DNA from 4 places in the Bacillus sp. MT94 genome. Region 2 is predicted to be linked to each of the others. Evidence: predicted binding sites of a transcription regulator. Region 2 holds the regulator's gene; each other region holds the start of a gene.
The links. The regulator Rex, encoded in region 2, represses fermentation and respiration genes when NADH is low (regulators of the CRP and FNR family bind a similar motif). The targets are predictions, from matches to a motif close to TTGTGAAATATTTCACAA.

Region 1: AC1Q51_RS16045 (DUF1641 domain-containing protein) is a predicted target of Rex. The motif match lies at 6,169-6,186, and genes of this name have one in related genera.
Region 3: pflB (formate C-acetyltransferase) is a predicted target of Rex. The motif match lies at 3,888-3,905, and genes of this name have one in related genera.
Region 4: adhE (bifunctional acetaldehyde-CoA/alcohol dehydrogenase) is a predicted target of Rex. The motif match lies at 979-996, and genes of this name have one in related genera.

Annotation. Positions count from the first base shown of each region.
Region 1 covers NZ_JBXAEZ010000004.1:160,772-168,658, reverse strand. Annotated here, with positions in the region: gene AC1Q51_RS16070 (DUF4077 domain-containing protein) at 1-721, shown strand, start outside; gene AC1Q51_RS16065 (SET domain-containing protein) at 918-1,313, shown strand; gene murB (UDP-N-acetylmuramate dehydrogenase) at 1,697-2,614, shown strand; T-box leader at 2,711-2,926, shown strand; gene tyrS (tyrosine--tRNA ligase) at 2,983-4,245, shown strand; gene AC1Q51_RS16050 (NAD(P)/FAD-dependent oxidoreductase) at 4,436-5,614, opposite strand; gene AC1Q51_RS16045 (DUF1641 domain-containing protein) at 5,659-6,099, opposite strand; gene AC1Q51_RS16040 (winged helix-turn-helix transcriptional regulator) at 6,535-6,879, opposite strand; gene AC1Q51_RS16035 (MFS transporter) at 7,253-7,887, shown strand, end outside.
Region 2 covers NZ_JBXAEZ010000015.1:269-8,155, forward strand. Annotated here, with positions in the region: gene tsaE (tRNA (adenosine(37)-N6)-threonylcarbamoyltransferase complex ATPase subunit type 1 TsaE) at 1-452, shown strand, start outside; gene tsaB (tRNA (adenosine(37)-N6)-threonylcarbamoyltransferase complex dimerization subunit type 1 TsaB) at 433-1,125, shown strand; gene rimI (ribosomal protein S18-alanine N-acetyltransferase) at 1,140-1,583, shown strand; gene tsaD (tRNA (adenosine(37)-N6)-threonylcarbamoyltransferase complex transferase subunit TsaD) at 1,583-2,599, shown strand; gene AC1Q51_RS27575 (ABC-F family ATP-binding cassette domain-containing protein) at 3,084-5,018, opposite strand; gene AC1Q51_RS27580 (redox-sensing transcriptional repressor Rex) at 5,205-5,834, shown strand; gene AC1Q51_RS27585 (YdiK family protein) at 5,864-6,055, opposite strand; gene AC1Q51_RS27590 (CPBP family intramembrane glutamic endopeptidase) at 6,052-6,801, opposite strand; gene groES (co-chaperone GroES) at 7,193-7,477, shown strand; gene groL (chaperonin GroEL) at 7,516-7,887, shown strand, end outside.
Region 3 covers NZ_JBXAEZ010000008.1:25,694-33,580, forward strand. Annotated here, with positions in the region: gene AC1Q51_RS23665 (diglucosyl diacylglycerol synthase) at 1-313, opposite strand, end outside; gene pflA (pyruvate formate-lyase-activating protein) at 727-1,458, opposite strand; gene pflB (formate C-acetyltransferase) at 1,528-3,777, opposite strand; gene AC1Q51_RS23680 (hypothetical protein) at 3,930-4,151, opposite strand; gene AC1Q51_RS23685 (glycosyltransferase family 2 protein) at 4,120-5,664, opposite strand; gene AC1Q51_RS23690 (UDP-N-acetyl-alpha-D-glucosaminuronate decarboxylase) at 5,657-6,622, opposite strand; gene AC1Q51_RS23695 (nucleotide sugar dehydrogenase) at 6,619-7,863, opposite strand; gene AC1Q51_RS23700 (glycosyltransferase family 2 protein) at 7,853-7,887, opposite strand, start outside.
Region 4 covers NZ_JBXAEZ010000002.1:647,632-655,518, reverse strand. Annotated here, with positions in the region: gene AC1Q51_RS09140 (bifunctional cystathionine gamma-lyase/homocysteine desulfhydrase) at 1-930, shown strand, start outside; gene adhE (bifunctional acetaldehyde-CoA/alcohol dehydrogenase) at 1,192-3,795, shown strand; gene AC1Q51_RS09130 (YrhC family protein) at 3,922-4,149, shown strand; gene AC1Q51_RS09125 (ABC transporter substrate-binding protein) at 4,307-5,254, shown strand; gene AC1Q51_RS09120 (FecCD family ABC transporter permease) at 5,260-6,288, shown strand; gene AC1Q51_RS09115 (ABC transporter ATP-binding protein) at 6,275-7,093, shown strand; gene AC1Q51_RS09110 (ankyrin repeat domain-containing protein) at 7,060-7,455, shown strand; gene AC1Q51_RS09105 (GNAT family N-acetyltransferase) at 7,884-7,887, shown strand, end outside.

The DNA of each region.
Region 1 (7,887 bases), on a different contig from region 2:
ACAAATTATATCTCAAGTAAGAACTGCATCGGCTCGTGTGGATAAAAGTTTAGAAATTTCAAAGGGTAGCGTACATACTTTAAGAAATTTTGAAGCTAACATGAGAAGTTTAAATGATGTTGTTTCACAGTCTGGAATTATATTTAGAGATTTAATGATGCAATCGAAACAAATTAATGAAATTGTAGATGTAATAACGAATATTTCAAGTCAGACGAGTTTGCTAGCTTTAAATGCAAATATTGAAGCTGCCAGGGCAGGCGAGCATGGAAAAGGTTTTGCTATTGTAGCGAGTGAAGTGTTAAAGCTTGCTGAAGAATCAAATCGTTCTGCGGGAAGAATTCAAGGGATTTTGAAGGAGTTTAGTAATCAAGCAAGTAAGGTAGAAGTGCAGGTAGAGAAGTCAGAAAGAGTACAAGAAGAGTGTAACGAAATGTTAGCAAGCGTTTTAACAAACGTAACTGATTTAGGGAAGTTTATTGATGCGATTAATAAAGTAATGCGAGAGGTTGTTGTTCATCAAGAAAGTTTCCAAGTTAAAACGACGAATATTGTAAAGGATGTTACGCATGCTTCTAACGTAATTCAGCAAACTTCTACAGCTACAGAAGAAGTGCTAGCGAGTGTGGAAGAAGAAAAACATCGAAATGATATATCGGTTAAGACGTTACATACTGTTAGCGAGCAAGTGAAGTTACTAGAAGATATTCTAGAAAAGTAATATTTCTTGAAAAGGGCACACCATGTGTGCTCTTTTTTCATTTAAATAAATACTTGATAGTAATTTAATTGCTTTTCTGCGCGTTTTCTGCCAAGCTTAAGGAGATAAAGTGAGACTAATACCTACTGATTATTAGTTGAACCTCGCAAATAGCGGGATAAAATACTTCAAAGAAAGAATTATATAGGTGACGAATATGATTGAAGTTAAGACTTCTGAACTTAGTGATGGAGAATTTAATAGAGGTGTATTTGCAACTCGTGATATTAAAAAGGGTGAGTTGATTCACTCAGCACCAGTTATCTCTTATCCGAATGAACAGCATGAACACATTGAAAAAACGTTACTTGCTGACTACGCATTTGAGTATGGGGTAAATCATACGGCATTCCTGTTAGGATACGGCATGTTATTTAATCATGCATATAATCCGAATGCAACGTATGAAATTGTCTTCGAGAATCATACTTTTAACTTCTTCGCGTATAAGGATATAAAAGCGGGAGAAGAAATTTTAATCAATTATAATGGTGAAGTGGATGACGATGAGCTATTATGGTTTGATAAGGAAAAAGAAGAGAACGAAAAATAATTTAATGAGTATAGAAAGAGCACATTCTGTGGAATGTGCTCTTTTTTCATTGATGTAAATAAAGTAAAAAGTACAAAAAAATACCACTTTCTTTTTGTATGGTATAGTAAGATACTGAGGGATAGTGTTTTGAAAAAGTCACATATTTTACAAATTGTTGTCTTTCTGATGACATGTCAAGTTTAGTAGTCCATTTGGGTTGCTTTATTATGCAATATATATTTTAATATGAGTGGCACCTCTTATAAATTAAGAGGTTTATAGGTGTCTCGAATTGATTTTGGGTACACTGTATCCACCACTTTAGGTTCTTTCATGTACGTGGGGATATTATGGGCCCGTATAACGGGATAAAATGAATATAGAAATAGAGGAATCGTAAAATGAATATGCAAGAGGTTTATAAATATTTAAGTACGGTATTGCCTGAAGGACATGTTAAACAAGATGAAATGTTAAAGAATCATACGCATATTAAAGTTGGCGGAAAAGCAGATGTTTTCGTTGCGCCTACAAATTATGATGAAATTCAAGAAGTTATCAAATATGCGAACGAATATAATATTCCAGTTACGTTTTTAGGAAATGGATCGAATGTCATTATTAAAGATGGTGGAATTCGCGGGATTACAGTAAGTTTAATTCATATTACAGGTGTTACTGTAACAGGAACGACGATTGTAGCACAGTGTGGCGCAGCAATTATTGATGTATCACGTATTGCTTTAGACCATAACTTAACGGGTCTTGAGTTTGCTTGTGGTATTCCAGGTTCAGTTGGCGGAGCATTATATATGAATGCTGGTGCATATGGCGGTGAAGTATCGTTTGTATTAACAGAAGCTGTCGTAATGACAGGTGATGGAGAGCTACGTACTTTGACGAAAGAAGCATTTGAATTTGGATATCGTAAGAGTGTATTTGCGAACAACCATTACATTATTCTTGAAGCGAGATTTGAACTTGAAGAAGGTGTACGTGAAGAAATTAAAGCAAAAATGGATGATTTAACGTTTAAGCGTGAGTCAAAACAGCCTCTAGAATACCCTTCTTGTGGTAGCGTATTTAAGCGTCCACCAAATAACTTTGCTGGTAAGTTGATTCAAGACTCAGGACTACAAGGTAAGCGAATTGGTGGAGTAGAAGTTTCTTTAAAACATGCTGGATTTATGGTGAATGTTGATAACGGAACAGCACAAGATTACATCGATTTAATTCACTTCGTACAAAAGACAGTTGAAGAGAAATTTGGCGTGAAGTTAGAGCGAGAAGTAAGGATTATTGGAGAAGATAAGGAATAACGAAATACGTATGAAGATATGAATTATTTTAAAATAATATTTGGGTATTGTTGACAATTTGTTTTCAATTCAATATAATGCTAATAATTTAACAAATAACATACGTTGAAAGAGCCCAGTAGCAGTTTGTCACTGTTAACGAGAGAGCTAGGGGTTGCTGGAACCTAGCACAAACAAACTTGTGAATTACACTCTGGAGTATCTTAGGTAATGCTAAGCGGACTAGCAATCGATATTATTGCTAAGAGTGGTATGAGTAGCTATGCTATTTATGCAAACTGGGTGGTAACACGGTGAATAATCGTCCCTATGTCTATCGTAGACATAGGGGCTTTTTTGTTTTTAAAAAATAAAGGGGATGACAAAAAATGAATATTATTGATGAATTAGAATGGCGTGGCGCCGTTAATCAGCAGACTGACGAAGAAGGCTTACGTAAGCTAGTAGAAGAGAAAAAGATTTCACTATACTGCGGAGTTGATCCGACTGGTGATAGTATGCATATCGGACATTTGATTCCGTTTATGATGATGAAGAGATTCCAATTAGCTGGCCATCATCCTGTTATTTTAATTGGCGGGGCAACAGGAACAATTGGTGATCCGAGTGGACGACAATCGGAGCGTCAACTTCAAACGTTAGAAGTGGTTCAGCATAATGTAGATGCGTTAACAGCGCAAATGAAAAAGCTATTTGATTTTGGCGGAAATAGCGAAGTGAAGATGGTAAATAACTATGATTGGACACATGAAATAAATATTATTGAGTTTTTACGTGATTACGGGAAAAACTTTAGCATCAATAGCATGTTAGCGAAGGATATTGTAGCAAGCCGTTTAGATACAGGTATTTCTTTCACAGAATTCACATACCAAATTTTGCAAGCAATGGATTTCCATCATTTATACACGAAAGAGGATGTTCAACTTCAAATTGGTGGTAGTGACCAATGGGGAAATATTACGAGTGGTTTAGATTTAATTCGTAAGTTAGAAGGTCATGAGGCGAAAGTATTCGGATTAACGATTCCGTTATTATTAAAATCGGACGGTACGAAGTTTGGTAAATCAGCAGGTGGTGCGGTTTGGCTTGATCCCGAAAAAACGACACCGTTTGAATTTTACCAGTTCTGGGTAAATACAGATGACCGTGACGTAATTAAATACTTGAAATACTTTACGTTCTTAACGAAAGAGCGTATTGATGAATTAGCAGCGAAGGTAGAAGCGGAACCTCATAAACGTGAAGCGCAAAAAGTGTTAGCGGAAGAAATGACGAAATTCGTTCATGGAGAAGAGGCATTATTACAAGCTGAGAAGATTACAGCAGCGTTATTTAGCGGGGATATTAAATCGTTAACAGCTGATGAAATTGAACAAGGCTTTAAAGAAATGCCAACGTTCCAGTCTTCAAAAGAGACGAAAAACATCGTAGAGTGGCTAGTCGATTTAGGAATTGAACCATCTAGACGCCAAGCACGCGAAGACATTAATAATGGTGCGATTTCTATGAATGGTGAGAAAGTAACAGATGTGGGTACGGATGTTACTGTAGAAAATTCATTTGATGGAAGATTTATTATTATTCGTAAAGGGAAGAAGAACTACAGCCTTGTGAAGTTAGGCGAATAGTTTGTGTGAAAGGATGGGAGTAGGAAGAATACTTCCATCTTTTCGTATACACAATTTGGACATAAAATAATCAGTAAATTTAGATAATTAAAAGGGTTATATTATTCTTCTGCCGAATAAATAAGTTAGAGAAAATTACGGATAAAAATAGCCCGAACCATGCTGGGCATGATTCGGGCTTATATTCAGATTAGTAAGCTAAGCTGAATAGACCTTTAATGTGTGATAAGTAACGAACGTTACTTGCTTCTTTCATTAATGATGCTGGTAAGCCTTTAAGTGGAGTATTGCTTGCTCCAATTGTAGCAACCGCATCTTTACGTCCTAGACTAGCAAGTGTTCCAGAGTTTACAGGTGCGAACTCTTCGAATGCTTTGCCTTCTAGTGCTGCGTATAAGTTGTATCCAATTAACTCACCCATTTGCCAAGCGATTTGTGCAGTTGGTGGGTATGGACGTCCGTCTGGAGCGAAGACAACTGCGCTGTCTCCAGCAACGAATACGTCTTTGTGAGAAGTAGATTGTAGGTATGCATCAACTGTTGCACGTCCACGGTTAACTTCAAGACCTGATTCACCGATTAATGGGTTACCTTGTACGCCGCCTGTCCAAACGAATGTGTTAGCAACAAGTTTTTGACCGTCTTTTAAGTCGATTTCATTGCCAGCAACGTTTGTTACAGGAAGACCAGTTAAGAATGTAACGCCGCGTGCTTCTAGGCTAGTAGTTGCACGTTCGATTAAGTGGTCTGGTAATACTGGAAGGATTTTTGGACCTGCTTCAACAAGAAGAAGTTTAACTTCTTTTGGATTTACGCCGTGGCTTTTTGCAAGTTTAGGCATAATGTCAGCAAGCTCACCAACTAGCTCAACGCCAGTTAATCCGCCACCACCGATTACGATTGTAGCATCAGCTTCGTTTTTCGTTTTCGCGTATTCACGAATACGGTCTTCAACGTGTTTGTAGATTTTGTTTGCATCAGCAGCAGATTTTAATACCATGCTGTTTTCTTCTAGTCCTGGAATACCGAAGTAAGCAGTTTTACTTCCTAAAGCAACTACAAGTGCATCGTAAGATAAAGTAGTGCCACCAGCTAGTTTGATTTCTTTGCTATCAACTGAGAATGACTCAACTGTTGCAATTTTAAGATCGATATCTTTACCTTTGAAAAGCTTTGTAAGTGGCATTGCAATTGCTTGCTCAGACACGTTACCAGCTGCTAGGCGGTGTAATTCAGTGATGATTTGGTGTGTTGGGTATTGGTTAATCACTGTAACTTGTGCTTCTGATTTGCTGTAATATTTACGTACGTTTAAAGCGGCAAGAAGACCGCCATAACCAGCGCCTAAGATGACAATTTGTTTTGACATAGTATGATATCCCCCGTCTTTACTAATTGTTGTTATAAGTTAAATTATTTATTGTTACGTTCTGCACTAATTTGAAGATATGCGTTCACAAAGCGGAACATTTTTTGTGCTTGTGGATCTTTTAGTAATTTTAACAGACCGAATAGGCCGATAACTTCGTTGCTTTCGTCAGCACGATCTTTCGCTTCGATTGCAGTTGCAGCCATGCTTTTCACTGTATCTTTTACAGGTTCTACAAGCTCTGTAATTGCACCAACAGTGTCGCTTTTTAATACTTCATCAGTAGCAACAGTTTGAGCGAAGTCATAAGACTTAGTTAAAATGTTAACAAGCTCAGTTAATTTTGGAAGCTGTTCTACTAGTGTTGTTAATGATTCTTGTACCTCAGGTTTTAACAACTGATCAAGTACATCAAGTTGTCCTTGGCTAGCAGAAATTTGTACAGTTTCTTGTTCTGGCTTTGTTTGAGTCATAGTTTCTGGCATCTCCAATTCTCCTTTACGATAGCAATACTCTTATTTTTTATAAGTAAGATAGTAAACGTTTACGAAACTTTATGCAAAGTTTCACAAAACACAATAAAATGCCTTTAAATTTATGACAGCAAGTAAGCTGCAAACATAAATCTAAAACCATAACGTCTTACTTATTATTTATGAACTGTCCGATATATGGCTTGTCCGCATAATGGAAAAGCTCCGTTACCGGAAAGTGTATATAATATATATCCTATATTATATACTATATACACCTATGTTAACATAAAAATGATTCCTAATTATTTGATATTGAGTGTATAACGTAGTGCTGACAAGGTATGAAAGCGTATAAAATATTTTGTTTCAGTTAGAAATGTACATATATATATAGAAAAAAAGGAAAAAACGAACAAATTCATGTTCGTTTTTTCCTTTTTCCTATTATTCACCTTCTGCAATTAGCATCGATGTGTTACCTTCTTTTTCAAGATGGCATTCGCCCCAAGAACAAAGAGAGTCAAGAATGGATTCTAAAGACCAACCGTAGTCGGTAAGAGAATATTCTACTTTCGGTGGGACTTGGTTGTATACTTTTCTTTGAATGACCCCGTCGTCTTCTAATTCACGTAATTGCTGCGTTAACATTTTTTGTGTAATACCAGGCATTGAGCGTTTTAATTCACTCGTTCTCTTTGTACCTTTCGTTAAGTGACAAAGAATAACAACTTTCCATTTGCCGCCGATAACTTCTAAAGTCGCCTCTACAGGAATATTGTATTTCTTCATATGAACCCCTCCCTTTTTGAGTAAAGTAAGTTTAATAATACAAATGTTACTTTTTAGTACCTATAGCACTTTAAAGTACGTACTTTTTATTATGTTAAATATGTTTCATAATAGCACATGTAAGAGGCAAATGAGTAGTACGGTACCAAAAAGTGACTATGTTACTTTTTAGTGCCTATCGTACTTTAAAGTGCGTTCTTCAAAAAAGGAATGAAACCATTCATAATAGCATTTGTAAGTATGAAATATATTTTTTAGAAGATAAAAGGGCCTTTTTATCATACTATTATGATTGGATTTCTTGTAATAAGGAGGAATTCAATTGAGTTCATATACAGTACCATCTTCGGAAGCTCAGACGAATCGAAGAAGTATGTTTGCTTTATTAGCGCTAGCAATTAGTGCGTTTGGGATTGGTACGACCGAGTTTATTAGTGTCGGTTTACTACCATCTATTTCAAAAGATTTAAATGTTTCGGTTACAACAGCCGGTTTAACGGTTTCCTTATATGCGTTAGGAGCAGCGGTAGGAGCTCCTGTTTTAACAGCGTTAACGGCTAGTATGTCGCGAAAGACATTATTAATGTGGATTATGGTTATTTTCATTATTGGTAATGGCATTGCGGCGGTAGCAACAAGCTTCACTGTATTAATTATCGCAAGAATTGTATCTGCGTTTGCACATGGTGTGTTTATGTCAATTGGATCTACAATTGCAGCTGCAATCGTACCAGAGAATAAACGTGCTAGCGCAATTGCGATTATGTTTACTGGATTAACAGTTGCGACTATTACTGGTGTGCCAATTGGAACATTTATCGGTCAAGAGTTTGGCTGGAGAGCGTCATTTATGGCGATTGTCGTAATTGGAATTATTGCTTTCATCGCAAACAGTATACTCGTCCCATCTAATTTAAAAAATGGTGTACCTGTATCGTTTCGTGATCAATTTAAATTAATTAAAAATGGAAGACTATTACTTGTTTTCATTATTACTGCACTTGGATA
Region 2 (7,887 bases):
CAAAATCTTCTGCGGAAACACAAAGGTTATCAGAAAAACTAGGTGAACTCGTAGAGGCACAAGATGTAATTATTTTAGAAGGAGATCTTGGAGCTGGGAAGACGACTTTTACAAAGGGGCTAGCAAAAGGTCTTGGAGTGAAAAGAGTTGTAAATAGTCCTACCTTTAATATTATTAAAGAATATAAAGGAAGATTACCACTATATCATATGGATGTGTATCGCTTAGCAGAAAGCGAAGAGGACTTAGGCTTTGATGAGTATTTCTACGGTGAAGGAATTACGGTAGTGGAATGGGCTCATTTAATAGAAGCATATTTACCGAATGAAAAGTTACAAATTAGTTTATTCCATGCGGGAGATGACACAAGAAAAATTATACTCGAGCCAATTGGAGATCGCTATATTAGATTATGTGAGGAGCTATTACAAGATGAAAGTACTAGCAATTGATACTTCAAATTACGTAATGGGTGTATCCCTTATTGAGGAAGGAAACGTGATTGGGGAAATCATTACAAATTTGACGAAAAACCATTCTGTACGTCTTATGCCAGCTGTAGAGCAACTGTTAAAAGAATGTGGTGTAAAACCGAAGGAATTAACTAAAATCGTAGTAGCTGCTGGACCTGGATCATATACAGGTGTTCGCATAGGCGTGACAGCGGCAAAAACATTAGCTTGGTCACTTCAAATACCAATTGTAGGTGTATCAAGTTTAGAGGTAGTAGCTGCAAACGGTGCTAACTTTAATGGATTAATTTGTCCTTTATTTGATGGAAGACGTGGGCAAATCTATACTGGATTATATACATATGAAGGAGAGCAGTTAACTTCAATAGAAGAAGACCGAATTATTCTTATTGTGGACTGGTTGCAAATGTTAAAAGATAAAGGACAGCCTGTTTTATTTATCGGTAATGATGTTAAATTGCATAAAGAAATAATTATAGAACATTTAGGTGATCAAGCTGTATTCGCTCCGTTTACTAAAAATAATCCAAGACCAAGTGAGCTAGCATTCTTAGGGTTACAAAAAGAAGAACAAGATGTGCATACGTTTGTTCCGAGCTATCTTCGTTTAGCTGAAGCTGAAACAAAGTGGTTAGAAAGTCAAAACAAGTAGGGGCCTTGCAGAAGATGGATATGATATTTAGAAAGATGGAACTTGATGATATTGCTCAAATTGTAGCTATTGAAGAAGTGTCTTTTTCAACTCCTTGGACTGCAGATGCCTTTCACCGTGAATTAACGATGAATGAACATGCACATTATATTGTGTTAGAAAAAGATGGTCGTGTAATCGGATATTGTGGATTGTGGATAATTATTGATGAATCACATATAACAAATATAGCTATTTTGCCAGAATACCGAGGTCAAAAATTAGGAGATGCCTTATTGAAAGCAGTTATTTCAGAAGCGAAAGAACTAGGGGTAAAAACAATGACGCTTGAAGTACGTGTATCAAATGAAGTAGCAAAGCAGTTGTACAAAAAATATGGATTTCAAAATGGTGGAATTCGTAAACGATACTATGCAGACAATCAGGAAGATGGTCTTGTAATGTGGGTGAATATATAATGGAAAAAAATACGATTATACTTGGGATTGAAACAAGCTGTGATGAAACAGCGGTGGCGGTTGTTAAAAATGGAACGGAAATTATTGCGAATGTCGTTGCATCACAAATCGAAAGTCATAAACGTTTTGGCGGGGTTGTACCAGAGATTGCATCCCGTCATCATGTAGAAGAAATTACAGTTGTGTTAGAAGAAGCTTTAAAAGAAGCAAATATCACATTTGATGATATTGATGCAATTGCTGTAACAGAAGGGCCTGGTTTAGTAGGAGCACTTTTAATTGGGGTAAATGCAGCGAAGGCAGTAGCTTTTGCACATGATATTCCGTTAGTCGGTGTTCATCATATTGCTGGCCATATTTATGCGAACCGTTTAGTAAAAGAAGTTCAATTCCCGCTATTATCACTTGTTGTATCTGGTGGGCATACAGAACTTGTTTATATGAAAGAACATGGTTCATTTGAAGTAATTGGTGAAACGCGAGATGATGCAGCTGGAGAAGCATATGATAAAGTAGCTCGTACGTTATCTATGCCATATCCAGGTGGTCCTCATATTGATCGTCTTGCACATGAAGGAGAACCAACAATTGATTTGCCTCGTGCATGGCTAGAACCGAATTCATATGATTTTAGCTTTAGTGGATTGAAATCAGCAGTTATCAACACTGTGCATAACGCGAAACAACGTGGTATAGAAATTAAACCAGAAGATTTAGCGGCAAGTTTCCAAGAAAGTGTAATAGATGTACTTGTAAAGAAAGCAGCTCGTGCAGCAGAGGCTTATAATGTAAAGCAATTACTTCTTGCTGGTGGAGTAGCTGCTAATAAAGGACTTCGTGCGCGATTAGAAGAAGAATTTGCACAAAAAGAAAACATTGAACTAATTATTCCACCGCTATCTTTATGCACAGATAATGCAGCAATGATTGCAGCGGCAGGGACAATTGCGTATGAACAAGGCAAGCGTGCAACATTAGCCTTAAATGCGAATCCAGGATTAGATATTGAAGCATAGTTATGCACATAATTAACCACAGCTTGTGGATAAAACCCATATTATCTGTTGATAATGTGGGTTTTGTTGTGTATATAAAGTGTTGATATCTTTTTTGATAGTTGTGGATAATGTGGAAAAGTTGTTTTGATAGCTATTTTATAAAGGTGGATATGTGTATAAGTTTGTGGATAAACTAGATGAAGTCTGACCTTTGAATATATTGTTTTTCGGGAAATAAAAAGTAAGAAGATATCCCTGAAAAACATTTTGAAATATCCTTCTATTATAGAGGGTGCTGATATTGTCAATCCTTGTCGGTAAATCGATATTTCGTGTCGAATCGTTTATATATATAGGGTTACGATAGATGTATTTGAAAATTGGTTGATATATTCCGAGTTACCATTGATATATTCAAAAAATTATTTATGTACTTAAAGAAAAAAGATGTCACATAGTCAAAAATCATGACTGATGAGACATCTTCCTTATTTAAATACTCTTATACATGCAGCTCTTCCCACTCTGCCATACAAGTTTCAAGTTGTACTTGTAGCGTTTGTTTTTTAGTTGTAATTTCACTCGCTTTTTCATAATCTGCATATATTTCTGGTAAGCAAAGTTGATCTTCTAACGTAGCAATTTCTTCTTCTAAGTTTACGATGTTTTGTTCTAGTTCTTCAATTTTTCGAGTGCGTTGACGTTCTAATTGTTTACGCTCTTTTTCTTCGAGATAATTTAATTTTTCTTGAGCTACAGTTTTTTGAACAGGTGCCTGATTTTCTTGCTGTTCAAGTTGTTCAAATGCTGCGCGTTCAATCATTTCATTTTTCTTCTCCACATAGTAATCGTAATCCCCTAAATATTCCTGTGCACCTTCTGTTGATAACTCAATCACAGTCGTTGTTACACGGTTAATGAAGTAGCGGTCATGTGAGACAAATAGAAGAGTCCCTGGATAATCAATTAAAGCATTCTCTAAAATCTCTTTGCTATTTAAATCAAGGTGGTTCGTAGGCTCATCCAGAATTAATAAATTTGACTTTTGCATCATAAGCTTCGCAAGAGCTAATCGAGCTTTTTGTCCACCACTAAGGGAAGATACTGGTTTCAGTACATCATCTCCTGTAAATAAAAAGTTCCCGAGTATAGTACGGATTTCTTTTTCAGGTTGCAGTGGATATTCATCCCATAGTTCATTTAAAACCCGTTTAGAAGATGTTAAGTTTGCTTGTTCTTGATCATAATAACCAACAGATACATTTGATCCGAAAGAAACATCACCATTTAATAGTGGTAACTTATTCACAATAGATTTTAATAATGTGGATTTCCCAATTCCGTTTGGACCAACTAAAGCAACACTATCTCCGCGAGTTAAGCGCATAGTTACGTTTTCAATTATAGGGTCCTCATCATAGCCAATGGTTGCATCCTTTACTTGTAAAACATCATTTCCACTTTGCTTTTCAATATCGAAGTGGAATGATGCTGACTTAGAATCCCCTAATGGTCTCGTTAATAATTCCATTCTGTCTAGTTGTTTACGGCGACTTTGAGCACGTTTCGTTGTAGAGGCGCGAGCTATATTCTTTTGAACGAAGTCCTCAAGTTTTGCGATTTCATCTTGTTGTTTTTCGTAACGTTTCATTTCTTGCTCATATAATGCTGATTTTAAGTCTAAATATTTACTGTAGTTACCAACAAATCGTCTGCTTTCTTTATTCGAAATTTCATATACTTGTGTAACAAGTTTGTCTAAGAAATAACGGTCATGTGAAACGATTAATATTGCGCCAGGATAACCTTGTAAATATTGCTCAAGCCATGTTAATGTTTCGATGTCTAAATGGTTTGTAGGCTCGTCCAAAATAAGTAAGTCTGGTTTTGTTAATAATAATTTTCCGAGAGCTAATCTTGTTTTTTGCCCACCGCTTAAAGTAGAAATCGTCGTCTGGTGCGTTTCAACTGGGAAGCCAAGGCCGCTTAAAATGGAGCGAATATCCGCTTCATATTGATATCCACCTTGATCTTTATAATTGAGTTGCAATTGGTCATAATCAGCTAACAATCTTTCATATATAGCTTCGTTTGAAAAGTTTTCTTCTTTTCCCATTTCTTGCTCAAGCCTTCGAAGTTTTGTCTCCATTTGCTGTAAGTGGGTAAAGACGGTTAGCATTTCATCCCAAATTGTTAAAGACGTTTCTAGGCCGGTATTTTGAGCTAAATACCCGATTGAGACATCTTTCGGTTTTATAATTTCGCCACCATCATGTGATAACTCACCAGCGATAATTTTTAATAATGTAGATTTTCCAGCTCCATTCCTTCCGACTAATGCGATACGATCTTTTGTTTGTACTTCCAATTTTATGTTTGCAAGAATTGTTTCTGCACCGTATAATTTCGAAAGTCCATTTACTTGTAATAAAATCAATGTTTTCACCTCAAATAATTTCTTAACTTTGCCATGTTTATATTTCTCAATCATACTAAAAATAGTGTATAGTTTAAAATAAGAGAGAATACTTCTTCTCTTTATTATACAAGGAATTTAATGAGTGCTAAACTTCTGTATTTGATTAAAGTATATGAATAAAGATAGGAAGAGAGGAGAGGTCATATGGATCAGCAAAAGATTCCACAAGCCACTGCTAAAAGATTGCCTCTATACTATCGATTTATCCAAAACTTATCTCTTTCTGGTAAGCAGCGTGTTTCATCGGCCGAATTGAGTGAAGCGGTAAAAGTAGATTCCGCAACAATACGAAGAGATTTTTCGTATTTTGGAGCGTTAGGGAAAAAGGGATATGGATATAACGTAAATTATTTATTATCATTTTTCCGCGAAACACTTGATCAAGATGATATAACGCGTGTAGCACTTATTGGAGTAGGTAATTTAGGGACCGCTTTCTTACATTATAATTTCACGAAAAACAATAATACAAAAATTGAAATGGCATTTGATGTTAGTGAAGAGAAAGTTGGAACAGAAATCGGGGGCATTCCTGTATACCATTTAGATGAATTAGAAGAGAGATTATCAAATGATATACAAGTGGCAATATTAACAGTACCGGCTACAGTAGCACAAGCTGTAGCAGATAGATTAGCTGAAACGAGCGTGCATGGTATTTTGAATTTCACACCAGCACGATTAAACGTATCAGAGAATATTAGAATTCATCATATTGATTTAGCTGTAGAGTTACAAACATTAGTTTACTTTTTGAAAAACTATCCACAATAAAACGCAGAGGAAGCGACCTCTGCGTTTTATTATTGTTTCTTCTTTGTGAATTTAACTAATATAAGGCGAAGTGCCAAATTAAAATCAATTGTTGCCATAACTGCAAATAGTATTGTCCACACATTCCAGATTGTATCTGTCACGTTCGTAATGGCGAAGCGTGTAAAGATACATCCAAGAAGGAAGTATAGTGCAGCCATGAACAATGGTGAGTTTCTCATACAAAAAATCCTCCGATAAAGCCTTGCATTTTTTCAGCTTCTTTAATCATTTCTTGAATTTGCTCATTGCTCATAAAAATTTGCCCAATAGCGACTAATGTATTCATCGCAACATGAGCTGCAATCGGAACGATAATACGCTTCGTCTTCACATATAAGAAGGCGAATACGAGCCCCATAGCAGTGTATACCAATAAATGAGTAAAATCAAAATGAATTGCTGCGAATACAAGCGAACTAATGATAGCTGCAATAAAGAAGTTAAACTTCTTATAAAGTGTACCAAATAAAATTTTTCTAAATACGATTTCTTCCAAGATAGGTCCGATTATAGATACGACAATAAGGAACCAAGGTGTCGTTCTTGCAATTTCCATCAGTTTCATTGTATTTTCTGAACCTTGTTTAATTCCTAGCAGCTGCATCTCGATCATACCGGCAACTATTTGTGAAAAGAAAGCCAAGAAGAAGCCGATGAAAATCCATCCAATAGTAGCTGGAACAGAAGAGCGCATTGCATCTAAATGCCTGTCACGAATGTCTGTTCTAAGTAACCAAAGTACGATACATAATGCAACAAAGAAGCTAATAATTGCCCAGTGTCCCGTTATGATTTGTCCTTTTTCCTCCATGGTAAATCCTCTATTATCATAGAGTCCTGTTTTTAGGAGAAGTGGCAATCCAACAACGCCAGATAACTGCATTAAAATGTATGTAACGATAATCCACCAGTATTGTTTCTTCAAATGGTTTAACCATCCTTTCTAACTATAGTGTATGAGATAAGTTAGGATAACATGTAAATATGCTACCTACGATATAAACCTCACTTGAATTATGTTTTTTTCGTAAATCCTTATTTGAAATTATAATAGAAGACAGGAGAAAGTTGTGTGTGTAGCGAAAACAACTTAGGGTGTCCTTTCATATTGTAACATACGAGCAGTGGAAACAACGATTCATATAGTAAAGGCAGTATTCTATATAGAAAGTTTATATAGTGATTTGCGAAAAAATTATGATTTTTTTACTTGCAAAAGAAATTGAGATTATTTATTATTATAAGTGTGTTAGCACTCGGATGACTTGAGTGCTAATAAAAGAAATTTACATAACAAAATGAGGAGGTTATTGTTCATGCTAAAGCCATTAGGTGATCGCGTTGTAATTGAGCTTGTTCAAGCAGAAGAAAAAACAGCAAGTGGTATCGTATTACCAGATACTGCAAAAGAAAAACCACAAGAGGGTAAAGTTGTTGCAGTAGGTACTGGTCGAGTGCTTGAGAATGGTGAGCGTGTTGCTTTAGAGGTAGCAGCAGGTGATCTTATCATCTTCTCAAAATATGCAGGTACTGAAGTGAAATATGAAGGTACAGACTACTTGATTTTACGTGAAAGTGACATTTTAGCAGTTATCGGTTAATTATATAAATCTTAAAAAATCCAAGGGGGTCAATTATTATGGCAAAAGATATTAAATTTAGTGAAGAAGCACGTCGTTCGATGCTTCGCGGTGTCGACACTCTTGCAAACGCAGTAAAAGTAACGCTTGGACCAAAAGGTCGTAACGTTGTACTTGAGAAAAAATTTGGTTCACCACTTATTACAAATGATGGTGTAACAATCGCAAAAGAAATCGAATTAGAAGATGCATTCGAAAACATGGGTGCGAAATTAGTAGCAGAAGTTGCTAGCAAAACAAATGATGTAGCTGGTGACGGAACAACAACTGCAACTGTATTAGCGCAAGCTATGATTCGTGAAGGTCTTAAAAACGTAACAGCTGGTGCTAACCCAATGGGTCTTCGTAAAGGTATCGAAAAAGCTGTTACT
Region 3 (7,887 bases), on a different contig from region 2:
GTTTCTCCACCTGTAACAGTGTTTTCAAACGTTTTCTTCCAAAGTTCGCATACCAAGATGCTATTTTCTTATCATAAATTTTTTCTACCCCGTAATAAAACAAACGATATAATTCTTTTCCTATTGTATAACTTTTTAAATATAGATATTTTGTAATGTCAGTTATAAATGGATGTGATTCTCCAAACAAGTCGCATACAATAACATCTTCAATTCCTTTTTGGCGAAATGTTTGTTCTAATGTTTTTGCTACTTGCACATGACCATTACCGTAATGTGCAGTTAATATTAAAACCTTGGGGTTTTTTATCAAACAAATCCACTCCTAGCTTTTTGTTTCTCCATATTGCATATACGACAATAGGAAAAACATTTTCCTTAAAAATTACATAAACAGATTCTAATAATTCCCTTTTCAGCTATGTACCTGTCGTGGATATGCAAAGCATATAAGATTGACCCCTTAATCCTATCTGTGCTCATATCTTTACATTATACTTTCCTATAAGAGCTTTCGCAATAACTTACAAATCTTCTCTATTCCATGATACTCACTCTTTTACTTCTTAATTCTTTTTACTATTTTGATTTCCCTTTACAATTATGTAAATTTATCCACTTAGTCCGTACAAAATTATGGATATTCTACTTTCAGTATACTCTTTTATCAATATATACTCTAGATTTTATTGTAAAGAAAGCAAAAAGCCTAATCCAATATTTGGATTAGACCGCTTGTAAAATATGTTTAGCATGTTCTACATTTTTCTCAGTAGGTGGTTCTACATTTGCGAGTGGGTACTTGTGTCCAAGCGCCTCCCATTTATATACACCAAGCTTATGATATGGTAACACTTCAACTTTTTGAACATTAGACAGACTTTGAATAAAGCTAGATAGTTTTTGTAGATCCTCTTCATTATCCGTAACACCAGGAACTAATACGTGTCGTACCCAAATCGCTTTATTCTTATCCGATAAATAACGAGCAAATTGTAAAATATGTTCATTTGGTTTCCCTGTTAATTTACGATGCTTTTTGGAATCGATATGTTTCAAATCCAATAAAACTAAATCTGTATAATCCATTAAAATATCTAGCTTATTTTGGAATTCTGGTTCCTCAGAATAACACCCACCAGAAGAGTCGATTGTTGTATGGATACCAGCCTCTTTACACTTTTTAAACAACTCAATTAAAAAGTCTAGCTGTAATAATGGCTCTCCACCGCTAACTGTTATACCGCCTCCGGAGGCTTCAATAAATGGAAGGTAACATGTCACATCCTGCATCACTTCTTCAACTGTTATTTCTTTACCTTTACCGATTTCCCACGTATCAGCATTATGACAATATTGACAACGTAATAAACACCCTTGTGTAAATATGACATAACGAATCCCTGGGCCATCAACAGTACCACAAGACTCTACAGAATGTATTCTTCCTTTTACCATGTTACTTCCTCCTTTATTGAAACAGCCTCCCTTCGCTATGTATTAAAAGCGAAGGGACACTTTTTTCATTTACATGCTTTCATGCATTGTACGGTTAATTACATCAATTTGTTGTTCACGAGTTAATTTAATAAAGTTTACAGCGTAACCAGATACGCGAATTGTTAATTGTGGATATTTCTCAGGATGTTCCATTGCATCCATTAATGTTTCACGATTAAATACGTTAATATTTAAGTGATGGCCTTCTTTTACTGCATAGCCATCAAGCATAGATACTAAGTTACGTACTTGTACATCATCTTCTTTACCAAGTGCTTTTGGAATAATAGAGAATGTATTAGAAATACCATCTTGTGCATCTTCATATGGTAATTTAGCTACAGATAATAATGAAGCTAATGCACCTTTTGTATCACGTCCATGCATTGGATTTGCACCTGGTGCAAATGGTTCTCCAGTACGGCGTCCATCTGGAGTGTTACCAGTTTTCTTACCGTATACAACGTTAGATGTAATAGTTAAAATTGACATTGTATGAACGGAATTACGATATGTTTTATGTTTACGCAGTTTATTCATAAATGTTTTCACGAGATTTACAGCGATCTCATCTACACGATCATCATTGTTACCGTATTTTGGGAAGTCTCCTTCAATCTCGAAGTCAACTGCAATACCATTTTCATCACGGATTGGTTTTACTTGTGCGTATTTAATTGCACTTAATGAGTCTGCTACTACAGATAGACCCGCGATACCTGTTGCCATTGTACGAAGAACATTTGTATCATGAAGTGCCATTTCAATACGTTCATAACTATATTTATCATGCATGTAATGGATAACATTTAATGTGTTTAAATATAGACCCGCTAACCATTCCATTGTCATATCAAACTTATGCATAACTTCTTCGTAATTTAGTACTTCAGAAGTAATTGGTGCGTACTCAGGACCAACTTGTGCTTTTGATTTTTCATCTTTACCACCGTTAATTGCATATAATAATGCTTTCGCTAAGTTTGCACGAGCTCCGAAGAACTGCATTTGCTTACCGATTCTCATTGCAGATACACAACAAGCAATTCCGTAATCATCGCCGTAATCAGCACGCATAATGTCATCATTTTCATATTGAATTGCTGATGTTTTGATGGACATTTTCGCACAGTAGTTTTTAAAGTTCTCTGGTAATTGTTTAGACCAAAGAACTGTTAAATTCGGTTCTGGAGCTGGTCCTAAATTATCTAATGTATGCAAGAAACGGAATGAGTTCTTTGTTACTAATGGACGACCATCTAATGCCATACCACCGATAGATTCAGTTACCCAAGTTGGGTCACCAGAGAATAATTCATTATAATCAGGTGTTCTTGCGAATTTCACAAGACGTAATTTCATAATGAAGTGATCTACAATTTCTTGTACTTCTTCTTCTGTTAAAGTACCATTTGCTAAATCTCTTTCAATGTAAATATCTAAGAATGTAGAAGTACGTCCAAGACTCATTGCAGCTCCGTTTTGCTCTTTAATCGCTGCAAGATATGCGAAGTATAACCACTGGAATGCTTCTTGTGCATTTGTTGCTGGTTTAGAAATATCGAAACCATGAGAAGCAGCCATTTGTTTTAGTTCTTGAAGTGCACGCATTTGCTCAGATAACTCTTCGCGTAAACGCATTGTATCTTCGCTCATTACACCACCAGTTAAATTCAAATCAGCTTTTTTCGCTTCAATTAAATGATCAATACCATATAATGCTACGCGTCGATAGTCACCGATAATGCGTCCACGACCGTATGCATCTGGAAGACCAGTAATAACACCTGATTTACGTGCATTTCTCATTTCTGGTGTATAAGCATCAAATACACCTTGGTTATGAGTCTTTCTCCAATCTCTAAAAATACGACTAAGTTCTTTGTCCATTTCGTACCCATAAGATTCACAAGCTTGTTCTGCCATACGAATACCACCATATGGTTGTAAAGAACGTTTAAATGGTTTATCAGTTTGGAAACCGACTACTTTTTCAATATCTTTATTTAAGTATCCTGGGTCATGTGATGTAATAGAAGAAACAATTTTTGTATCCATATCAAGAACGCCACCGTTTTCACGTTCTTTTGTTGTTAAATCCATTACTTGATCCCAAAGTTGTTTCGTTGCTTCAGTTGCTTCTGCTAAGAAAGATTCGTCTCCTTCGAAAACGTTTACATTATTTAAAATGAAATCGCGAACATCAATCTCTGCTTTCCATTTTTCACCTTTAAAGTTTTCCCATGCGTTTTTAACATTTTCTAATACTTGAGTCATCCTAATCTCCTCCATTTTTGATTAGTACAGGACTAAGATTTTTTATATAACAGCTTACACACTTAGAATACTACTTTTTTACGAAAGTGAACGAAATAGTTGTGACATGTTTGTGAAATGTTGAGCAAACTACTATATATATAGTGTTAACTTCATTTAAAAGTCTTTAAAATTAACCCTTTCCTTAATTGTATTTTTTTGGTATCCTTATATACGAGTCCTATTTTGTAATATAAGAACAATACCCATTGTAGAGCTGTAATACTCTTATCTCCTAATCTGTTATAGTTTTTATAACAGAACAAAAAAGTGTACACATGTTGTACACTTTTTTTGTTACTTCTATAAAACATCTCTTTTTCTATTGCCATCATAGAATCCGCCACGATTGTCTGTTGATGCAATTATTTGCTCTAGTCCTTCTATATGATCACCTATAATTCGAAGTACAGCTGGAGGATGACCTATTTTTGCAAAATGTTCACTGGGACGAATACGGTTCATCTTATCAACCTCAACACGACATACACATGCAATTTCAAATCCAGAAAGAAGAGCCTTCACCTGTGCTACACAAGGTGACAATAAAGATTTATATCCAATTGCTTTCAAACACTTGTGGCTAAATGCATTAGGTACCGCAATAAGTGAGCCTACCCCTAAATCCTTTCTATCACACGCTAAATTTAGTGCATACTTAAATGCAGTTACAAGATGAAGTGGTACTCTTAAATCTAAATAATGATTTAAATCATTTAATGCGACGTCCTTTCCATCTGCAATAGCTTTTGCAAAAGGATATAGTTCACTAGCTGGAATAACAAAATCACCATCTATAAATAACACAATTTCTCCTTTTGCAAAATAAGTTCCAAGTGAACGCCCTACATCGTTTCCAAGGGCTTCTTTATATACAATGGTTGTTGCGCCTTTGTCTTTTGCAATCGTTGCTGTTTTATCTGACGAACCATTTACGACAACGATGATTTCAAAAGGTTCAATTTTACGAAGCTCTTCTATAACCTTTCCAATTGTTTTCTCTTCATTTTGTACAGGAATAACAACCGATAGTTGCTTTTCTCTATACAAATTGGATGTAACGCCCCATCCTTGATAAAAATCTTCGAAATTTAAAGTATGATAGACGCTATCCCTTTTCCTATTTCCATCATAATATCCCCCGCGTATATCACTGCTTACTATTCGTTCTGCAACTGCTTCTATATGATCACCTATCATTCGTCTTTCAGATTGAGAAAGGTTCGTTCCATATGCAGCATGTTCAATCGGTCGAAATTTATTCGGCGTAATAACATCAATAGCACAATGACGGTTAATTCTCCATTTACTTTGTGCTATACGTAAATGAGCTACAATAGGATTAACTAAACATTCATATCCAATACTTTGGACGACTTCTTTCGTCAACGCATGAGGTACAGATAATAAAGAATCTATCTTTAATTCTTCACGCTCTAACATTGCATTTAATATTTGACGCCACACTGTAACGGAATGGGGTTTTTGTTTCTTTAAAAACAATGCGTCCAAATTATTTAAAACGATGTCAGTCTGATCATGTAAAATTGGATTAAGAAACAATTGTAATTTGGAAGTTGGAATAGCAAAGTCCCCATCTATAAATAGTAATACATCACCTATCGCATGTTTTGCACCAACTGCACGCCCAACATCGTTTCCTAATAGTTCTGTATACCTGATTACTTTACAACCTAGCTGATCAGCAACCTCTTCTGTACCATCATTACAACCATTTGCTATGACAATAATCTCTACTGGATTTAACGGTTTGACCGATTGAATAACGTCTGAAATCGTATCTACTTCATTACTTGCAGGAATAATAACTGATAGCGACTTAGCCATTGTTTTCTTCACGAAACCATTTAATAGTTTCTTTCAATCCTTGTTCCCACGTTACTGTCGCTTGAAATTGAACAAGTTCTCTTAACTTCTTTACGTTCGGCCTTCTATTCGGAATTTCTTCAAAGCCATGTGGATATACTTCCTCAAAAGGAACTTGTACAATTTTCGAAGAAGATTTCGTTAGTTTTTTAATTGTTTCTGCTACTTCTTTTATACTCTGTTCGTTCTCAGAACCTATATTAATAATCTCACCATTTACCTTCTCATCCATTGCCCGAATTGTTGCTTCTACCGCATCACTCACATACGTAAAGCAACGTGTCTGCTTTCCATCTCCATATACGAGAATGTCTTCTCCTTGCAAAGCTGCACGGATAAATCGCGGGATTACCCCTGCATATGGACCATCTTTCGCTCTTGGACCATAAATATTAAAATAACGAACAATCGTTACAGGTAAGCCTTCTAATGCGTATCCTAAACATAATGTTTCTTCTAACGTTTTACAAACTGCATAACTCCAACGAATTTTAGAAGTTGCCCCATACAATCGATCTCCTTCTTCAGAGAAAGGCGGTTTGCCTTTACCATACACTTCTGAAGTAGATGCAAAAACTACTTTCTTCTTTCCTTTTAATGCTGCTTGTAAAATATTTCTCGTTCCGTCAAAATTCGTTTCAATGAGCTCTATACTTTTTTCCATTGTCGTTTTAACACCTAAAATTGCTGCTAAATGAAACACTACATCATGTTGATTTACTAATTCATAAATAGAATTTTTATCTAAAACACTTATTGGAATAACTCGAATCTCTCTCATTAGCTCATTATGATACTTATTTTTCCCTTTATAGAAGTTATCCACAATTGTGACTTTATAACCCCTTCTCACCAACTCTTCAGCTAAATGAGATCCAATAAATCCGGCCCCACCTGTAATTAAACATTTCTTACTCATACACTCACCTTCTTTATAATTCCCCTTGTATCTATTACTCGGTTCATTCCTTTAAAAAGCTTCCAATCGATATTAGAGTGGTCAGTTAAAATTAAAATACAACCTGCCTCTTTAACTGTTTGTTCATCCAAAGCAACAGATTGATACACCTTATCTCCAATTTCCGCGGAAGAAATATATGAATCATGGTATTTTATCTCGTATCCTTCTTTTATTAGTAATTGAATAATTGGCAAAGCCGGTGATTCTCTCAAATCATTTACATCTTTCTTATATGCGATTCCTACAATTAAAACTAGTCCGGGTGATTGCACCATACCCTTTACTTTCCGGACTATTTTCTCTGGCATTTCTTCATTAATTACATGTGCCGCCTCAATTAATTGACTAATTGCCCCATTCTTTTTTATTCTCCATTGAAAATATAAGGGGTCTACGGGAATACAGTGCCCCCCTATCCCTGGTCCTGGCCAATACGGAGTAAATCCAAAAGGTTTTGTAGATGCCGCTTCAATGGCCTCATAAAAATCAATCCCTAAACTTTCACATAATGTGTTTAACTCATTTACTAAAGAGATGTTAACTAAGCGCTGAATATTTTCAAATAGCTTACACATCTCTGCTACTTTCGGCGAACTAACAGGTACAACTACGTCAAAAATGGTACTATATAAATCCTGTACTTTTTGTTTACACTTTTCTGTTTGTCCACTAATAACTTTTGGAATAGATTGAACTGAATATTGACTATTTGCTGGATCAATTCTCTCAGGGGAATATCCGATATAGAAATCTTCTCCTACCTTTTGGCCAGCTTGAGAAATAATAGGAATAATAACTTCCTCAAGTGTGCCTGGATATGTGGAACTTTCAAAAATGAAGGTTTGTCCTTTTTGGAGATTTTGTTGTATATAATGCGAAGCTGAAATGAGGGCACTTAAATCTGGTTCTCTTCGTTCATTAATTGGAGTTGGAACAGTAACAATAACATAATCACTACTTTGGAAATCAGTAATACCTTTATCTGGTGTATTTACTATTAATTTATTTTTAGTCAATAAACTTTGCAACACTTTAGAAGAAACATCTGGAATATAACTTTCTCCTTTTATAATCGATTCTATTTTTCTAGTATCTTTATCTAATCCAAGTACGGTATGTCCTCTTTCTGCAAAATGGACTGCCAAAGGAAGACCAACATACCCTAATCCAATAATAGCTACTTTACTACTAGCATTCATCTGTATTCTTTTCTTCCTTTCTCA
Region 4 (7,887 bases), on a different contig from region 2:
TTTGCATTCGGTTCTGGAATGGCTGCTATTACAGCGACAATTATGTTGTTCTCAAAAGGTGACCACGTTATTTTAACAGATGATGTTTATGGTGGAACGTATCGTGTTATTACGAAAGTATTAAACCGCTTCGGTATTGAACATACATTTGTAGACACAACAAACTTAGAGGAAGTTGTAGAAGCAATTCGTCCAAATACGAAAGCGATCTATGTGGAAACACCAACGAACCCATTACTAAAAATTACTGATATTAAGAAAATATCTACTCTTGCTAAAGAGAAAGATTTATTAACAATTATTGATAATACATTCATGACGCCATATTGGCAGTCGCCGATTTCTTTAGGAGCAGACATTGTACTTCATAGTGCAACGAAATATTTAGGAGGTCATAGTGACGTAGTTGCAGGTCTAGTAGTGGTAAATAGCCCACAACTAGCAGAAGACCTTCACTTTGTACAAAACTCAACAGGAGGTATTCTTGGACCACAAGATAGCTTCTTACTACTTCGCGGTTTAAAAACATTAGGAATTCGTATGGAAGAACATGAAACGAATTCACGCGCTATTGCTGAATTCTTAAATAATCATCCAAAAGTAAATAAAGTATATTACCCAGGTCTTGAATCACATCAAAACCACGAATTAGCAACAGAACAAGCAAATGGATTTGGTGCTATTATTTCGTTTGATGTAGATAGTGAGGAAACATTAAATAAAGTACTTGAGAAACTGCAATACTTTACACTTGCTGAAAGCTTAGGAGCAGTAGAAAGTTTAATTTCTATCCCATCTCAAATGACACATGCATCAATCCCAGCAGATCGCCGTAAAGAATTAGGAATTACAGATACATTAATTCGTATTTCTGTCGGTATTGAAGATGGTGAAGATTTAATTGAAGATTTAGCACAAGCGCTAGCGTAATAAAAAATGCACTGCTAATGTGGAGCAGTGCATTTTTATTATGTTAATTTGTGAAACATTTCACAAATTAGACATACACAAATGAAATGATTTCATGTATATTGAATTCATGAAATGTTATTCACGAGTAAACTTGTGAAATGTTTCACAAACAATGGGATTCATGTAGGACGGTAACTCTATTTTTTTTCGCTAATCGGGACTTATTATGACCTGTAGGGACTTATAAAGACCGTGATAACAGAATAGGAGGAAATTTACATGGTAGTCAAAGAGAAAGTTGTAAATGAAATGCAAGAGGTAAAAGAGATGATTGATACGTTAGTAAATAACGGTCAACAAGCTTTACAAGCATTAGAAAGTTTTACACAAGAGCAGATTGACAACATTGTTCATGAAATGGCATTAGCAGGTGTTGATCAACATATGCCACTTGCAAAATTGGCTGTTGAAGAAACAGGCCGTGGTGTCTATGAAGACAAATGCATTAAAAATATTTTTGCCACTGAATATATTTGGCATAGTATAAAGCAAGATAAAACGGTAGGAATTATTCACGAAGATCCTCATGAAGAAATAATAGAAATTGCAGAACCTGTCGGTGTAGTAGCTGGGGTAACACCAGTAACGAATCCAACGTCGACAACAATGTTTAAAGCTTTGATTGCGATAAAAACGAGAAATCCAATTATTTTCGCATTTCATCCTTCTGCACAAAATTGTTCGGTGGCAGCAGCGAAAACCGTATATGATGCAGCAATGAAAGCTGGTGCACCAAAACATTGTATTCAATGGATTGAAAGACCGTCTGTCGAAGCGACAAAACAATTAATGAACCATGAGGGTGTGGCACTCGTTCTAGCAACTGGAGGCGCTGGTATGGTGAAATCAGCTTACTCTACTGGAAAACCAGCACTAGGTGTAGGTCCTGGTAATGTACCGTGTTATATAGAAAAATCAGCACATGTAAAACGAGCTGTTAATGATTTAATTTTATCGAAAACATTTGATAACGGTATGATTTGTGCATCGGAACAAGCAATCATTGTCGATAAAGAAATCTATGATGATGTTAAAACAGAAATGATCGAAAACAATTGTTACTTTGTAACAGAAGAAGAAAGAAAAAAATTAGAAAAGCTCGTTATAAATGAAAATACATGTGCAGTAAATAGTGATATTGTAGGAAAATCAGCACAGTATATTGCCGAATTAGTTGGGATTACTGTTCCTGAACATACAAAAATGCTTGTAGCTGAAATTCAAGGTATCGGAGCAGCATACCCGTTATCTCGTGAGAAACTGAGCCCAGTATTAGCCTGTGTGAAGGCGAATTCATTAGAAAAAGGATTTACATATTGCGAAGAAATGTTGAACCTCGGTGGTTTAGGACATTCAGCAGTTATTCATTCTACAAATAAAGAAGTGCAAAAGCAATTTGGATTACGTATGAAAGCTTGCCGTCTCATTGTAAATGCACCTTCATCACAAGGTGGAATAGGGGATATATATAACGGATTTATTCCATCACTTACACTTGGTTGTGGTTCTTACGGAAAAAATTCAGTTTCCCAAAATGTAACAGCGACTCATTTATTAAATATAAAAAGGCTGGCAAATAGAAAAAAGAATATGCAGTGGTTCAAATTGCCGCCAAAAATTTATTTTGAAAAACATGCTACAGCGTATTTAGCAAATATGCCTAACATTTCACGTGCATTTATTGTAACGGATCCTGGAATGGTTGAACATGGCTATGTGGATACAGTCACGCACTATTTAAACAAGCATGCAAATGATGTGAAAATTGAAGTTTTCTTTGAGGTCGAACCAGATCCATCAGATGAAACTGTCTTTAAAGGTGCGGAAATGATGAGAAGCTTTAAGCCAGATGTAATTATCGCACTTGGTGGTGGTTCAGCTATGGATGCAGCAAAAGGAATGTGGTTATTCTATGAGCATCCAGAAACGACATTCTATGGCATTAAACAGAAGTTTTTAGATATAAGAAAACGTACATGTAAATATCCGGAATTAGGAAATAAGGCGCAGTTTGTTGCGATTCCAACAACATCAGGAACAGGATCAGAAGTGACACCATTTGCGGTTATTACAGATAAGAAAAATAATATAAAGTATCCGCTCGCAGATTATGAATTAACACCAGATGTAGCAATTGTTGATCCGCAATTTGTAATGACAGTACCACCACATGTAACAGCAGATACTGGTATGGATGTTTTAACACATGCAATTGAGGCGTATGTGTCTGTTATGGCAAATGACTATACAGATGGATTAGCATTAAAAGCTATTGATCTCGTATTCAAATATTTACCGAGAGCATACAAAGATGGAAATGATGAAGAAGCACGGGAAAAAATGCATAACGCTTCTGCAATTGCAGGGATGGCATTTGCAAATGCTTTTCTAGGTATTAATCACAGCTTAGCACATAAAATTGGTCCAGAATTCCATATTCCGCACGGACGTGCAAATGCAATTCTTATGCCGCATGTAGTCCGCTATAATGCTATTAAGCCAAGAAAACACGCATTGTTCCCAAAATATGAGCACTTTGTAGCAGATGAACGCTATGCACATATTGCGAGAATGCTCGGGCTTCCAGCAAGCTCAGTAGCAGAAGGTGTGGAATCACTCGTCAAAGCAATTATTGAGCTTGGAAAAAGCTTAAATATTAATATGAGTATTGCCGGACAAGGGGTAGATAAAGAGCAATTTGAAGAGGTTGTTGGAGTATTAGCAGAAAGAGCTTTTGAAGATCAATGTACAACTGCTAATCCAAAGTTACCGCTTATTTCAGAGCTGAAAGAAATTTATATGGAAGCATATAAAGGTGAATAATGATTAAAAAGGAGCCGCAGTAAAGCGGCTCTTTTTTTGTTGGAAAACATCTCCCAGAATGGCTGTATTTACTGGTCTTTCAGTTTCATAGAATATGATAAAGTGAAATGGAGGAGTGAGAATATAATGAAAGAATTACAAGGGAAAATAGAAGATTATACTAGGTTCGGACAAATTCTTCTCGCTGTAAGTACATTGTTAATGGTTGGCTTGTTGATTCCGGATGGAGCAAAAGAGACAATCCAATTTTTTGTTATGATGGGGAGCATCGTTATATTTTTAAGTTTATCGTTCTTTTTCTTTCAGCGTGTGAAAGTGATGCGTGACCAGTTAGAGGAAAATGAATGTGAATAATATTGTTAACTAGAGCACGGCGAAAAGAAAGAATCTTTTTGTCGCGCTTTTTGTTTTTTGTAGAAAAATGTATGCGTTTCATGTTGACAATGATAATCCTTATCAATTAAAGTAGAATAGTAGTTAATGATTATCATTATCAATTAGAGGTGAAGGAATGAAAAAATCTATTACGCTATTTACAGCGTTTTTATCTATTTTTTTCTTGTTAATAGGTTGCAGTGCCAAAGAGGACGAAAAAGCGTCTGCAACCAAAACAGAAAAAGGAAAAGAAAAAATCGAAATTACCGACCTGTCAGGGAGAAAGGTAACATTCGATAAAGTACCAGAAAGTTTTGCAACATTAAGTATGGGAGACATGGATATTATTCATGCTTTAGGTGGAAAAGTAGTAGGTCGTCCGGATACGAAATTAACTCTTCCAGAGGAGTTAAAGAAAGCAAAAGTAATCGGGAATGCACATCAACCGAACTTTGAGCAAATTGCTAGTTTAAAGCCCGATGTACTTGTTGCTAACAATGGATTCCAAAAGAATGTGCCAACGGTTGAAGGACAGGGAACGAAAGTAATCATTTCTTCTGCGAATTCTGTACAAGATATTCAAAAGAATATTGAATTATATGGAACGGTAATGAAGAAAGAAGATAAAGCAAAAGAACTTAATCAAAAAATCAATGATCAAATGAAGAAATATGAGAAAAAGAGCGATGTGAAAGCATTGCTAGTGTATGGCGCACCAGGTACTTATTTAGCGGCATTACCAACATCTTTATCAGGTGATGTTTTAGAAAAAACAGGCGGGAAAAATATTGCTTCTGATTTTCCAGAAACGAAAGAATATCCGCAATATGCACAGCTAAGTGTAGAACGTATTATTGAGGCGAATCCAGATGTCATTTATTTAATTACACACGGAGATCCAAAAAGTGTGAAAAAAGCATTCGAAGGCGAAATGATGAAAAATGAAGCGTGGAAAAATTTAGATGCAGTAAAACAAAACCGCGTAGTTATTTTGCCACCTGATTTATTTGGATCTAATCCTGGGACAAAAGTTACAGAAGCAATGGACTTTATGTATAAAAGTATACAAGATGTAAGGAAATGATACGTATGGAAAGTAGTGAAGTAGTAAGAGAAAAGGAACATCCTTTTGCGAAAAAAAGATGGATAATAGCAGTTACTTTAGTTGTATTAACAATTCTAGGCCTCTTTTACGGACTTTTCGCAGGAAGTTTATCTTTTTCTGTACGAGACATTCTAACAGGTATACAAGATGAAGGTTCGACAGTTCATCGAATTGTATGGGATCTTCGCATACCGAGAGTTCTCGTTGGGTTTATAGTAGGAACATGTTTAGCTGCATCTGGTACACTGCTGCAAGGGGTTATGAGAAACCCTCTTGCAGATCCTGGTATTATCGGGGTTTCATCTGGGGCAGGCCTTGTAGCAATTGTCATCATGATTTTATTCCCACAGCATCTAGCTTTTTTACCACTAGGGGCGTTTTTAGGAGCTTTCATAACAGCGATGGTTATTTATGCTTTATCATGGCAAAAAGGGGCACCACCTTCAAGAATCGTCTTAGTAGGAGTGTCAATCAATGCATTAATTGGTGCAGCAACGTCAGCTTTAATGTTATTACATAGTGACAAAGTACAATCCGTGTTACCGTGGCTAGCGGGCGGCATTGGTGGTGTAAGTTGGGCACATTTAAACATGATTATTTATTATGCAATATTCGCCATTATATTAGCTTTCTTTGGTATTAAGCATATTCGAGTGTTAATGCTTGGAGATGAAATGGCAAAACTATTAGGACATAATGTGGAAAAAAGTCGGTTTTATTTAATCGTAGTAAGTACATTATTAGCTGGAATTGCGGTAAGTGTGTCTGGTCTTATTGGATTTGTCGGTCTTGTCGTACCACATATGCTACGTTTATTAGTTGGAAATGATTATAGATATTTGCTACCTTTATCATGCCTTGGCGGCGGGGTATTACTTGTTTTTGCGGATGCAATAGCTCGAAGTTGGTTTGACCCAATCGAATTGCCTGTTGGTATTTTACTGTCCTTCTTAGGTGGTCCTTTCTTCTTATATTTAATTCATAGAGGAGGAAAACAACGTGATTTCCGTTAACAAAGTGTTTTATGCACACTCTGAAAGATTTCAAATGCAAAATATGAATGTACATATTAAGGCTGGAGAAATCGTTAGTTTAATTGGTCCGAATGGATCGGGAAAATCTACTTTGCTTCGTTTAATAGCAAGGCTACTGAAACAAAGCGAAGGGGACATCATTTTAGATGGGAAAAATATTCATATGATGAAGAGTGCTGATGTAGCGAAGCAATTAGCGATGTTACCACAAATGCATGATCATCAATTAGATTTGACAGTGAAAGAACTAATTGAGTTCGGAAGAGGTCCACATAAATCATGGAGTAGCCGCTTAAATAAAGAAGATGAAGAAATTGTTGATTGGGCATTGTCTGTTACAAATCTTGAAGGGTATGAATATCGTCTTTTACATTCTTTATCAGGAGGGGAACGGCAACGTGCTTGGATTGCGATGACGCTAGCGCAACGTACAAATGTCTTATTATTGGATGAACCAACAACCTTTTTAGATATCGTTCACCAGTTGGAAGTAATGGAACTTGTGAAACGATTAAATGAGGAGTTTGGAATGACAATTATAATGGTTTTACATGACATTAACCAAGCTGCTCAATATAGCGATCGTTTACTCGTATTAAAGCGAGGAAAGATTCAGTATGATGGTATACCAGAAGAAGTACTATGCCATGAAATGTTTCAACATGTATTTGGCATAGATGTAGATATTTTTCAAGGAAATGACAAACCGTTTTTTACACCGAAACGAATTTCTAGAAGGGGAGAAGAGCGATGCAAACAGAAGAGCGTATTACCACTGAATTAGTAAGAGAATTTGTTATGGCAGCTCACGGGGATTTAGAGAAAGTACAAGAGCTATTGGTTGAATCACCAAGCTTACTTCACGCCTCTTATAATTGGGGTGGATCAGATTGGGAAAGTGCGTTAGGCGCATCGGCACATGTAGGTCGTAAAGATATTGTTCTTTATTTACTAGAAAAGGGTGCTCGGATGGATATTTTTGCAGCAGCTATGCTTGGTGAATTAGAAGTTGTACAAGCTATTTTAGTAGCTCAACCAGAAGCATTGCGTGCATCTGGCCCTCATGGTATTTCTCTTCTTCAACATGCACGAATGGGTGGAGAGAAATCTAAGCGTGTATATGATTATTTAGCAATACTATCTTAATGAACGAAGGAAGTTCTTATGTGCGGTAAACTTTTCACTTGAAACAATTGGAAAGTTTACCGCCCGTTAGAACGGGATAAGTATCTAGTATATTTGAAAATCCTACACCCCCCTCAATTGTAGTTTTCTTTATGCTAGTTATGATATGGATGCAGTGGACAATATTTGTCTACTGCTTTTTTTAGTTATTAAGAATGAATATTCTGTATTTTATCGTTGGTTCATTTATCCCGCTATTTTCCAGGCAGTAAGACTCCCGCCTAAAAATTCGGCTAAAGCAAAGAAGTTAGACGGGAGATCCACTGCCCGTAAACGCCTAGTTGGTGAAGGCTAATAATCAGTGGGGATGAACAAAATTTCCCACTGATTAAAGTTTCACTTTATAATAAATAGTAACATTTCGTATACACACAAAACGTGATCGTGAAATGA